Regions from separate parts of the Paenibacillus sp. FSL M7-0656 genome, predicted to be linked through region 3. Evidence: riboswitches for the same ligand, from Rfam matches in the RefSeq annotation. Region 3 holds a riboswitch; each other region holds the start of a gene.
What was found. Region 3 has a riboswitch for thiamine pyrophosphate ahead of MHI01_RS16360 (ABC transporter substrate-binding protein). Riboswitches for the same ligand answer to the same signal wherever they lie in the genome.
Positions count from the first base shown of each region.

Region 1: linked by a shared signal. The riboswitch ahead of MHI01_RS00940 (thiamine phosphate synthase) and the one ahead of MHI01_RS16360 (ABC transporter substrate-binding protein) in region 3 are both predicted to bind thiamine pyrophosphate.
Region 2: linked by a shared signal. The riboswitch ahead of thiC (phosphomethylpyrimidine synthase ThiC) and the one ahead of MHI01_RS16360 (ABC transporter substrate-binding protein) in region 3 are both predicted to bind thiamine pyrophosphate.
Region 4: linked by a shared signal. The riboswitch ahead of tenA (thiaminase II) and the one ahead of MHI01_RS16360 (ABC transporter substrate-binding protein) in region 3 are both predicted to bind thiamine pyrophosphate.

Region 1 is NZ_JBBOOT010000001.1:226,855-230,016, forward strand. It holds gene MHI01_RS00935 (ABC-F family ATP-binding cassette domain-containing protein) at 1-864, shown strand, start outside; TPP riboswitch at 940-1,049, shown strand; gene MHI01_RS00940 (thiamine phosphate synthase) at 1,276-1,938, shown strand; gene thiO (glycine oxidase ThiO) at 1,956-3,128, shown strand; gene thiS (sulfur carrier protein ThiS) at 3,125-3,162, shown strand, end outside.
Region 2 is NZ_JBBOOT010000001.1:3,469,376-3,472,537, reverse strand. It holds gene MHI01_RS15280 (IclR family transcriptional regulator) at 1-644, shown strand, start outside; TPP riboswitch at 794-907, shown strand; gene thiC (phosphomethylpyrimidine synthase ThiC) at 1,325-3,109, shown strand.
Region 3 is NZ_JBBOOT010000001.1:3,714,009-3,717,170, reverse strand. It holds gene MHI01_RS16365 (thiamine-binding protein) at 1-123, opposite strand, end outside; gene MHI01_RS16360 (ABC transporter substrate-binding protein) at 348-1,388, opposite strand; TPP riboswitch at 1,610-1,722, opposite strand; gene MHI01_RS16355 (NAD-dependent epimerase/dehydratase family protein) at 1,866-2,621, opposite strand; gene MHI01_RS16350 (VOC family protein) at 2,639-3,025, opposite strand.
Region 4 is NZ_JBBOOT010000001.1:586,483-589,644, reverse strand. It holds gene MHI01_RS02580 (endo-1,4-beta-xylanase) at 1-821, shown strand, start outside; TPP riboswitch at 1,027-1,124, shown strand; gene tenA (thiaminase II) at 1,238-1,900, shown strand; gene MHI01_RS02570 (spore coat protein) at 2,103-2,399, opposite strand; gene MHI01_RS02565 (hypothetical protein) at 2,410-2,610, opposite strand; gene MHI01_RS02560 (zinc-dependent alcohol dehydrogenase) at 2,642-3,162, opposite strand, start outside.

The DNA.
Region 1 (3,162 bases), 3.5 Mb from region 3:
TATCATTTGGAATTTGCCAAATTAACGCGATATGCAGCGAACTATAACAAGTTCCTTGAGATGGCTGATATGAATAAAGCCCAGCATATTGATGCGTACGAGAAACAGCAAGAGTACATCAAGAAACAGGAAGATTTCATTCAGCGTAACAAGGCACGTGCTTCAACTTCTGGTCGAGCGAAGAGCCGGGAGAAGCAACTGGACAGAATTGAACGTATTGATCGTCCAGATGAAGCGGCCAAACCAACGTTCAAATTCAAGGATGCCCGCGCGAGCAGCAAAACGGTCTTTGAGGGCATTGATTTTGAAATTGGATATACGTATCCTTTGCTGCCTAAAATGACAATGACAATTGAACGTGGTGAAAAAATTGCCATCGTAGGTTGTAATGGTGTGGGTAAATCAACACTGCTGAAAACCATCCTGGGAAAAATATCTCCACTCAGTGGAAAGACTTTCTTGGGAGATTATCTCGAAACGGCCTATTTTGAGCAGGAAGTTCGTGCTGGGAATATCACGCCGATTGAGGATGTGTGGAATGAGTTTTCACATTTGACCCAAAATGAAGTCCGGGGTCATCTCGCTCGCTGCGGGTTGAAAAATGAGCACATTACCCGTCCGCTTAACATGCTGAGTGGTGGAGAGCAAGCCAAGGTTCGTCTATGCAAACTCTTGATGCGTGAAAGCAACTGGATTCTATTCGATGAGCCGACGAACCATTTGGATGTCACAGCTAAAGCTGAGTTACAGCGTGCCTTGCAAGAATTCAAGGGAACGGTGTTGCTGGTATCTCATGAACCTGATTTCTACGAGGGTTGGGTTACCAAAACATGGAATGTTGAAGAATGGTCTGAGAAAAACTAGACAATTCAAGCAACGCTTAATAGAAATGAACGGTGACAAAAAAATCCTTCTATGGTAACATAGGCTACAACTTCATATGAACACTAGGGGGGCCGCACGATGTGGCTGAGATGGAAGAATGCGATTCCGGACCCTTTGCACCTGATCTGGATCATACCAGCGTAGGGAAGTGGCGAGCGGGTTTCAGTGAATGACGTGAGCAAATGGCAATTCGAAAGAATTCAACCGTCTTGCTTAGTAAATTGAAACATGCAGTTGCGTGTATAACGTTATGGCTATAAGGTCTATAGCTTTATTGCACGAAATGAACTGTATGTATCAGTCAGTCATCTGGTCCTATAATTAATACGCAGCCACTCCCCTACGGGAGTGGCTTTTTTGTGTTTTCATAGCATTCACGCATGGAAGGAGATGAAAAGTACGGTAATTTCTCATGAACGTGTACACGGATCATTTGAACTGCATGTTGTATCTACGGGTGTAGGGAATCAAGCATCTTTTGTAAAAGTTGCAAAGGACGTTTGGCCATGGGTGGACTACATCCATATACGAGAGAAACAACTCTCGTGGCAACAAAAGATCGGTTGGGCTGAAAGTCTGCGTGGTGTTGGCGTTCCGTCTTGTCGCATCGTTATCAATGGTTCAGAACTGCCACCACAGAATGACATCTATGGCGGTGTACATTGGGGGCAAGAGGCTATACGTAACTACAACCCTGCTGTTATAAGCAATGTCCAGCGAATTCGTCTGGGTGTATCTGTTCATTCAATCGATGAGGCAAAAATCGCTGAAGAACGGGGAGCCGATTACCTTTTCTTCGGGCATGTCTACTCAACCAACAGTAAGCCTGATCTTGAACCAAGAGGATTATATGCTCTGGCTGAAGTGTGCTCTGGTGTCTCCATTCCTGTCATGGCGATTGGGGGCATCGAACCGGGAAACATTCACGCTATTCGCTCTGCAGGCTCACAGGGAGTCGCTGTGATTTCGAATGTATGGGCGAGCGATTCCCCGGATCGAGCCGCTGAATCATTTAGGCAGGCTATCGTTGCTACAGAAAGTTTGAGCCGCTGAATCAAGGAGATGAGAGGATGAAAAAGATCATTACTGATAGACCGGATAAGATTTATGCAGAAACGATTATTGTAGGCGGAGGCGTTGTTGGATGTGCCATTGCGTATGAGCTTGCTTCCCGTGGACAGGATGTGCTGTTACTGGAGCGTTCGGCGATTGCAGGAGGGACTTCTTGCGCAGCGGCTGGGATGCTGGCAGCAGTCAGTGAGGATTTTGCTCATCCTTTGATGGCTAAGCTTGCCAGGCAGAGCAGGCAGTTACTTATCGAGCAACAGGTGCTAATGGCTACACTCAGTGAGGTAGAGACTGGTCTGCAACGCCACGGATTCCTAACTCCTTTTCGTTCATACAGTGAATTAAGTAGTTATAAGGACAATCGGAAGTCTGCGTTGTCTGCTTCTGCTGATGAGGTGTGGTGGGACCGTTCCGTTGTGCAACAGGAGGCATCATGGCTTAACAGAGATACGTATGGAGCCTACTACAGACCTTACGAGAGTGAGATTCTTCCTGTCCATCTAACGAAGGCATATGCTGAATCCGCTCAAGCATTGGGAGCACGGGTTATGGAGGACATACAGGATATACGTGTGCAAGCAAACGAACACGGTGTGCAGGGGATCACCACATCGATCGGTGAGATGAAATGCAAACATGTCATTATAGCGGCTGGATTACAGAGTGAAGAGTTGATGAGACATGTGAATCTGAGCTTGCCTGTGTGGTCGGTAAAAGGTGAAATAGCCGCGGTTCAGTTCTCAGATGAACATGCAGGGTACAGACCTGATAGAACGGTGTATGCAGAGGATATCTATATTGTTCCCAAAGCCAATGGAGAGGTTTGGCTTGGGGCAACCAGTCTGCCAGGCAGAACGGATTTGAACGTTTCTGTACAGGGTGTTCAGAAGCTGCTAACAGCGGCTACCCACTGGGTGCCTGGGATGAAGGAAGCACAATTTATACGAGCGTGGGCAGGCGTAAGACCGGCAACTCCCGATGGACTGCCTTATATAGGTGCTTGCAAGAGTATTCCCGGGTTGTTTGCCGCCTTTGGACATTACCGCAACGGTATCTTGCTTAGTGCGATAACAGGCAGGCTTATCGCTGAGTTGCTCGCTGGCAAAAGCTCAGAAGAACTCGGAATTGAGGCGCTGAGCCCTGAGCGATTGAACAGAAAGGGAGTGGTGCAGTGAATATCATCGTTAATGGTCAACGGATGGAGATTGA
Region 2 (3,162 bases), 240 kb from region 3:
GCCAGATCGGCCTGCACAAAAGTACAGTCCACCGCTTGATGGCTACGCTGGAGGATCGAGGGTTCGTGATCCGCGATGCAGCAACAGAGAAGTACCGACTTGGCATCCGAATCTGGGAGCTGTCAGCTCATATGTCCCGCAGTGATGATCCCGCTATTCTGCTGTTGCCTGCGATGGAGCGACTGAGAGATCGATTGGGGGAGACCGTGAGTCTGTACCTGCGTGATGGCAGTGAACGGATTCGGATTCAGGCTGTGCAAAGTGATCAGGCGATTCGCCGAGTTGCCCCCGTTGGTGTTAGACTGCCGCTGTCTGTGGGCGCTTCCAGCAAAGTCCTGATGGCGTTTGCCACGGACGAGGATCGTGAAGAACTGATGAACGGGCCTGAATGGCCGGTGTTTATTGATCCGGCAGTGTATTTGGCGCAAATGGGAGATATCCGGGATAACGGATATGCGACGAGTTATGAGGAACGTGAGCCGGGAGCTGCCGCGGTATCTGTACCGATTATGGATCGCAGAGGCAATATTGCAGCTGCGCTCTCGGTCTCAGGACCTGTCAGTCGACTCTCGCAGGAGACATTGCATGAATACGCACCTGTGTTGAAGGATGCTGCTACGCAAATGGGGCTCATGTTATCCTGATGTTGAGGTAAGTTTTTTCTCCAATAGAGTTTGATTATTTGGAATATAAAGGTTGTTTTTATGTTCCGGTTGCGCTACTCTGTAATGGACGGCCCAACGGGGCCAGCTTCATTGAATATGAACAGCGGCTTATGTAAGCCGCAACTTATTAACGTTACTGGGGGAGTCCGAATTGTCCGGACTGAGACGGAATCGCATGAGATTCCGGACCCTTTGCACCTGATCTGGATCATACCAGCGTAGGGAAGTAATCGGCGATATGACCACAACCACCACATGATGTGACCCTTGTAGGGCTCCGTTAAGGAGCTGCATAAAGGTGCATTATTGGTGATGGACATAAAAGTCGGTTCCTTCGGGGACCGGCTTTTTTATATACAGGGAACGGGCGATATAGTGCGGACTCTATGGGCTTCTTTTTCACTAACCTGCGGAAGTGGGCTTGGATGAGGAGGGAAGTCTTATAGATCGATGATCTGTGGCAGCCTCCGTCTGTTGTTAACTGTACATGAAAAGTGTCTCCCCTGGTCTGGTGTAGGATCGCTCTTTCTTCTCTGCATTGCGCATGATTTGGGACAGGTACGTAAGTGAGCTAATGACGATCCCAACCAAACAAGCGACGAACACTGAGGAGGAGACAAGCGAACATGAGTACAGGAAATCAAACGGGACAACAAGCGATGGAACAGGAACATAACGATCAGCAGGTGGAAAAAGAAACAGGGGCGGCCGGACGGGTTCAGCCCTTTCCGGGTAGCCGCAAAGTCTACATTCAGGGCTCACGGCCGGACATTGCTGTACCGGAACGTGAGATAGCCCTTCATGACACGAATACTCCCCAAGGGGTGGAGCATAACGAACCGCTGCGTGTCTACGATACGAGCGGCCCCATGACCGATCCCGAATTTCATGCGGATATCCGCGCAGGTCTGCCAGCCCTGCGCACTCGTTGGATCACAGAGCGCGGCGATGTTGAAGCTTATCAGGGCCGTATGGTTAAACCGGAGGATAACGGACTGAAGCCCGGGGGAAAGAGAGCTGGAGCCGAAGAGTACCCTGGATTGCGTGGAAAACCGCTACGAGCACAGACAGGACGCTGTGTGACTCAGATGCACTACGCGAGACAGGGAGTCATTACGGCTGAGATGGAATTCGCCGCCATTCGTGAAGGCGTGGAGCCGGAATTTGTGAGACAGGAGCTGGCGAGTGGACGGGCCATTCTGCCATCCAACATCAATCACCCGGAGAGTGAGCCGATGTTGATCGGTCGTCATTTTCACGTGAAGATCAATGCCAACATAGGTAACTCTGCCGTATCTTCCTCCATTGAGGAAGAGGTCGAGAAGATGACTTGGGCGGTACGATGGGGATCGGATACGGTGATGGATCTGTCCACAGGCAAAAACATTCATACCACCCGGGAATGGATCATCCGTAATTCACCTGTGCCGATTGGTACGGTGCCGCTGTATCAGGCGCTGGAGAAGGTGAATGGCGAAGCGGAAGCGCTGACCTGGGAGTTGTACCGTGACACACTCATTGAGCAGGCAGAGCAGGGCGTGGACTACTTTACGATTCATGCAGGTGTACTGCTGCGTTATATCCCCATGACCGCCAAGCGAATGACAGGCATTGTGTCTCGGGGCGGTTCCATTATGGCAGCATGGTGTCTGGCGCATCATCAGGAGAATTTTTTGTATACCCATTTTGAAGAAATCTGCGAGATTATGAAAAGGTATGATGTAGCGTTTTCGCTGGGAGATGGACTTCGTCCAGGCAGTATCTACGATGCGAATGACGAAGCTCAGATGGCGGAACTGGCCACGCTTGGGGAACTGACGCAGATCGCATGGAAGCATGATGTGCAGGTGATGATCGAAGGCCCGGGTCATGTGCCGATGCATAAGATCAAGGAGAATGTGGACTTGCAGATGGAGATCTGTAAAGAAGCACCGTTCTACACACTTGGGCCGCTAACGACCGACATTGCGCCAGGATATGATCACATCACATCCGCCATTGGGGCAGCCATGATTGGCTGGTTCGGCACGTCGATGCTCTGTTATGTTACGCCAAAAGAACATTTGGGCCTGCCCAACAAGGATGATGTGCGGGAAGGGGTCATCGCCTACAAGATCGCGGCCCACGCCGCCGATCTGGCGAAGGGACATCCACGTGCTCAGCGCCGCGATGACGCATTGTCCAAAGCGCGGTTCGAGTTCCGTTGGCGTGACCAGTTCAACCTGTCACTGGACCCGGAACGTGCGCTATCCTACCATGATGAGACGCTGCCAGCAGAAGGGGCCAAAGAAGCTCATTTCTGCTCCATGTGCGGACCGAAGTTCTGTAGTATGCGCATTACGCAGGACATTCGTGCCTTTGCCGCGGATAAAGAATTGTCCGAGAATGAGGCTGTAGCTGCCGGGATGCAGGAAAAGGCCGAGGAATATCGGACACGCTCCTAGGCGCCGGTACAGCGCAAGCTGGGCAGTCTGAAATAGAGATAAAGCCGTTTCTC
Region 3 (3,162 bases):
GTTCACCTGATATTTTAGGCCGGATTGCTGAATAACTTCAATGGCGCGATCAACGTAAGGATAAGAGTTCTCGCCATTTGGCGTTTTCGGGATAACCTGAATACTAAGTAGTGTGCTTGCCATGAGAGATCACGGCTCCTTTCGTGATATATAAAATGAACTAATGACTGTTACACTTGCCACTTCGACGACAGAATAACCTTCCAATCGCTGTTATCCCCAGATTTTTTTGATTCCCTTTCTCTAAAGGGAAAATCCGGTGATAAAGGCGACCGCTTCGCTTTTTCACGTTATTTCTGTCCTCTCCGTCCTCGTGTAAAATTTAAGTTCGTTTTATATGAGAAATTTTATTGGGGTAAAAACTCGTTTGTATATGCTTTGCTCACATCGATCTGTTCATCAAGCAGTTTTTTGCTAAACATCCAGTCGGTGTAGTTCTGCCACACTTCCTGTTTTTGCTCACCCCAGCGCGGGGCGTCATCCGTGTATTTCGGACTGAGCCATTTCTGGCTTGCCAGTACGAGGTCTTTGTCCAGATCCGGTACGGCCTTGATCAGAATGTTGGCTACGTCTTCGGGATGATCAATTGCGTATTGATACCCTTCGGAGGTGGCTTTCAGGAATGCTTTCACCAACTCAGGGTCGTTTTGGATCGTTTGCTCGTTTGTTACGAGGACAGGCGTGTAGTAATCCAATGCATCTGAATAATCCTTCACATATAACATGTCGATCGGTTCCCCGCGCAGTTCGGCTTCAATACCCGTCCAAGCGTAGAAAATCCATGCAAAATCAATGTCTCGTTTCACTGCGGTGAAAAAGTCGGCGTCACCCATGTTAATGTTTTTCACTTTGGATACATCGGCTCCGTCGCCTTCCATAATGGATTGCATCACGGCTTCTTCGACTGGGGAACCCCAACCGCCATAAGTTTTACCTTCAAAATCTTTCGGTGACTTGATATTCCGATCCGCCGGAGCAGCGAAACCAGATGTATTATGCTGAATAACTGCTGCGATGGAGACCAATGGAACACCCTGTGTGCGGGCTTGAGTTACACTCTCCTGATAACTTACGCCAAAAGGCACTTCATTGGAGGCAACCATTGTATCTGCGCCACCGGCACCTGGTTGTACAATCTCCACGTTCAAGCCTTCGGCTTTATAAAAACCTTGATCTACAGCTGCATACAGGCCTGTATGATTCGTATTTGGTGTCCAGTCGAGCACCACTTTAATATCTTTCAGGGCGGCAGTGTCACCTTCGTTGCTGCTTTCCGTATTTGTGTTGCCGTTCTGCCCAGCTGGGGCAGCTTCTTTGCCACCACATGCGGCTACAGTCACCATAAGCACGCATAAGAGCAACAATCCCATCGTTTTACGCCATTTCATCTGTGGTTCTCTCCTTCGGTATGTCCGGCCGGTTGGCACGGGGTACTCCTTGGCTTCATATCCAATCATCTTGCATAAATCGACTGATTTATACCAGTTGAGATCTGGATAACGTCACTTTTTTTAGCTCTCTGGCTATATAAAAGAACATTAAAAAAGCGCCCCGTATTCCGGGACGCGTGCAGGCGTTAGAGAGGTGGCGTTCAGCCATAGGGCTGTGCCATTTCGATATACTCCGATTCCTACGCTGGCATGATCCAGATCAGGTCTAAGGGTTAGTATCTTGGTGGGATACACTCTCAGCCGGCCAATTCCGACTCCCCTGGGAAACTATGAAGTTACGGGCATTACTAGGTGTAATTATAGGCCAGAGGGTAGGACCTGTCCAGTCATGAACTGGATAGGGACACGTATAAGTTATAAACAGGCCGTTATACATATGTATAACAGCCTGTTTGGATGTGTTATTTTCAATAATTATCGTGGGGAATCATATAAGGCAATCTGACTGAGTGCAAAAGCATCGGATTTTGGGTCATAACCTACCTGTTTCTGAGTGGTTTCCAGATTTAATCGTTTAAACCGATTATTCGAGATCCCATGCAGTATGGTGAAGGGTTCCAGATCGGTAGTTGTAATTGCTTTGAACATCAAATCACACAAGTCAGCCGGACTAATATACGCGCTCATATCCCTTGCCTCCAGCACGGGTCCGTCCGGTTGAAAATCATCATATGCACCTATACGTATTGCTACACTTTGTAAACCTTCGGTATACGCAAAATAGGAAGCGAGCGATTCTCCAAAACATTTGCTAACCCCGTACAAATTCCGTGGGCGTGTCGGCATGTCCGGATAGACCTGAGCATCAATGGGATACCCCTCGATCGTCTGTGCACTGCTTGCCAGAATGACTCTTCGTACACCTTGGTCCTTGGCTGCACGGAATACATTAAATGTGCCTTTGATATTGATGTCCAACAACGATTCATAAAATCCGGCATGCGGGGAAGGATCTCCCGCCAGATGTACAACCACATCCATGCCTTCGCAAGCATGCTGACAGGCTTCGGGGTCTGTCACATCCAGTGTCATGATCTCATGGCCTGTCCCTTGATACGTATGCAGTCTGTCGATATTCAAATCCGTTAGTCGCAGGTGAAATGTCTCTGACAAGTGTTGGGACAAGTCACGTCCAATTTTTCCGCCTGCGCCAGTAATTAAAATGTTCATGAAATCAGCTCCAATTCTTAGCGCTGGAAGAACTCAATCCATTCCTTTTCAGGTCCATAGATGAAGAAATAGCGGTAACCGTTAGGCAGTGTGATAATCTCTCCGTCGATAAATTCGGCTTCGGTGGCTTGAATGCGTTTGTACTCAGAATCAAGATCATCCACGTGGATCGCAAAATGGTGCACCGTACCTTCAGAAGGCAGCTTGTCGCTGTATCCTTGAATTAACTCAATCTCAGTCTCATTACTTCCATTGAAGCCAAGGAAGGCGAGCTGAATGATACCGTTGGTATGGGTCACCCGGTCTTTCAATTCAAGACCAACGATCTCCGTGTAGAAACGCAGCGTGGTCTCCAGATCACGAACGGCAATGCCGACGTGGTCAATGCGCTTTTGAAAACTCACAATCAAAAACCTCCTTATGTAGTGAATGGTTCTACCATTTTAAGGGATATCATAGAGCTGTACTACATGGTTGTCAAATCCAATTTTAAATTGGAAAAATCATAATTGTTCACAAAATGTTCACTTATGTGAAGGGT
Region 4 (3,162 bases), 3.1 Mb from region 3:
CTGAGGGCGTGGAGCAGCGTTCATATCGTGTACGCGAGACCAAAACCGGATATCAGGTTGAATTGTCCATTCCGTGGGGTGGTATCCAAGTCGGATCAGAATATGAAGCCGGATTGGATATCCGTGTGACTGATGGCGGTATAAGTGGGACACAACCTTATAATCCACTGTACTGGAATGATCGAACACAATCTCAGGAACAGGATACAAGCAAATACGGCGTGATTCAGCTTGCCCCTATGCCCAAATCTGCACAAGCTGTACAAGGGATTGTTCAGATTGATGGGAAGAAAGACACATCATGGAATAAGGTTGCACCGTTTGAAGTAAACCGGTTGAACCAAAGCGAAGGTGCAGAGGCAGTGGCTCGCGCAATGTGGTCAGGTGAATATCTATACCTGCTGATCGACGTCACTGATCCAAACATCATCACAGATAGCATCAACCCATGGGATCAGGATTCGGTTGAGATTTTCCTGGACGAGAATCACCAGCGCACACCGTATTTTCAATATGATGATGCCCAGTTCAGAATCAGTGCAGACAATGTAGGAACCTTTGCAGGCGGTGCCTCACCCGGACGCCTTGTAAGTGCTGTGAAGAAAACGAATAAAGGATACCTCGTAGAAGCCAGAATTCATTTACAATCATTGACGCCCAAAACAGGAAATGTTCTCGGCTTCGAGCTTCAAATTAACGACAACCAGGGCGGAGGTAAGCAGAGCGTAGCTAAATGGAATGATACGACCAATGAGAGCTGGAGAAACACTTCCCAGTACGGAATACTCACTTTTGTGGGAAAGAACAAACTCGGGCATTAAACCATCGGCAGTAGTTGCAAGAATAGAAACCATCATAACAGTGGCTAAAACTCAACCATTGTTGTGATGGTTTTCATCGTTTACATACGTCACTCAAGCTGATGAGGGCGATACAATCTGCCTTGACTATATTTAACAGCCCTTGATATACTAAATAGATGTTATTTTTTCTTTTATGCGGATAAGAAAGTAATCAACTACATACAACCGTTTGCGAGGGAGCCTTAACCGGCTGAGAGGGTGTTAAACCGACCTTACCTGATTTGGATAATGCCAACGTAGGGATGCAACGATGAAACGCTGTACTTGGGTAGCTCATGCGAACCCCCTTGTTTTAGTGTATTTGTCTGCGAAACATCCTATGGATGTTTCGTTTTTTTGTTTTTAAATACGTACATTATGAATTGGAGGAACATATGTTGACTATTTCAGAGAGACTATATCAGGCCGCACAGCCCGTGTGGAAGGAATGTCTCGAGCATCCCTTTGTTAAAGGAATCGGAGATGGTACCTTACCGGTTGAACAATTTCGTTATTATTTGCTACAAGACTACTTGTACCTGTTCGATTATGCCCGCGTATTTGCACTAGGTATTGTCAAGTCGCACGACCCCAAATTGATGCAGTTTTTTAGTGAAAACGTAGATAACATCCTGAATGGTGAAATGAAAATTCATCGTTCTTATATGGAGCGATTAGGAATTACAGAGGATCATGTTTTCCAGGTAAAACCTGCCCTGAAAAATGCAGCCTATACTAACTATATGCTCTCTGTTTCCCATGCGGGTGGCATAGCAGAAGTACTTGTATCCATTCTGGCCTGCTCATGGAGCTATGCAGAGATTGGTCAAGTCCTTGCCCAAAAGCCAGGTGCAGCTGAGCATCCTTTTTACGGAGAGTGGATCACAGGATATGCTTCCTCTGAATACAACAGCAACAATCAATCCCTAGTGACGTTAACTGATAAGCTATTAGAAGGCTGTAGCGAGGGAACGTACCAACGGATGGAAGATATTTTCGTGATGTGCAGTCGCTTTGAACTTGATTTTTGGGAGATGTCATGGAGGCTGGAGCCTTAAGTTCACTGTAGTCAATTAAAGTTGAGAGCAGCGTCCATAAAACAGTCTCAGGATGGAAATTAAGTAAAGGAACGCTTGTATAAGCGTGTTTCGTGATGATACCGAAAAAAGGGCGGAGTGTATCCGCCTTTTATTATTGTTGAAATTCTTGACATAGGAACATTTTGTTCTCTGAAGTCTCTGGCTAAAATCAAAAAGGGTGTCAGGACGGAATGTTCATAGCAGTCTGAATGTTTTTCAGATCGAGCTGAATTTGCTCTGCAATATGGTAAGGGTGGTATAAGCCATGCTGCACCATGTAATTTGATATCTTTTCATGAGAGTCTATCGCTTCATCGAGCTGTTTCATCAAAATTTGTTTGATTTCGGGGGTGGCACATTCGGTCACAGCCATGGCGTAGTTTCTGACACTGCTCTTGGCGTTCATCAAAAAATCCATTGCGATTACGTCATCGGTCAACGTATTAAGACCAGTCATATGTTCTAATATTGGGTTCATTTTTTATCTCCTATACAGTCGCTTTAGACAGCACTTCACCGAGCTCCTGAAGTTGCTGTTGTGATAATATCGCATCTTGTTGCAAAATTTGCTTGAGCTCCGGGTCGGTTACCAGAGCTTGCATGGTCTTGGATTTAGTCATACAAACCGTCTTGAACGCAGCTATTTCATGCACCTCGAGCATCTCATGCAAAGCGTAAGTGGAATCCATTCAGATTGTCCTCCCATGTATCTATTCATATTTAAGGCTTTAAGATGACTTTAATGCAATCGTCCGTTTTTGTATCGAACACTTCATAGCCCCGTTTGGCCTCGCTGAGCGGAATGACGTGCGTAACAATGTCGCCAGGGTCCACTTTGCCAGACGTAACCAACTCGTACATGTATGGCATGTAGTGAATGACCGGAGCTTGTCCGGAACGGATATTCACGTTTCGCTGCATGATATCACCGAGCGGGAATCCGTTATAACGTCCGCCGTATACCCCAGTGACTTGAATGGTGCCACCTTTGCGAACAGCCTGAGATGCAATGATAAATGCGCTCATGGTGCCGCCTTGCAGTTTCATACCGCTGGCTAGAAATTCAAGATCGCTCATCTTGCCGTCCATTCCTACCGCATCAATGACAACATCGGCGCCGCCTTTGGTCATTTCCTTGAGAGTGTTCCCAATATTCTTATCCTGTTCGAAGTTTACTATTTCCACATGGTTTGTTCGCTTCGCATGCTTTAAGCGGTAATCGACATAGTCGACGGCTATGA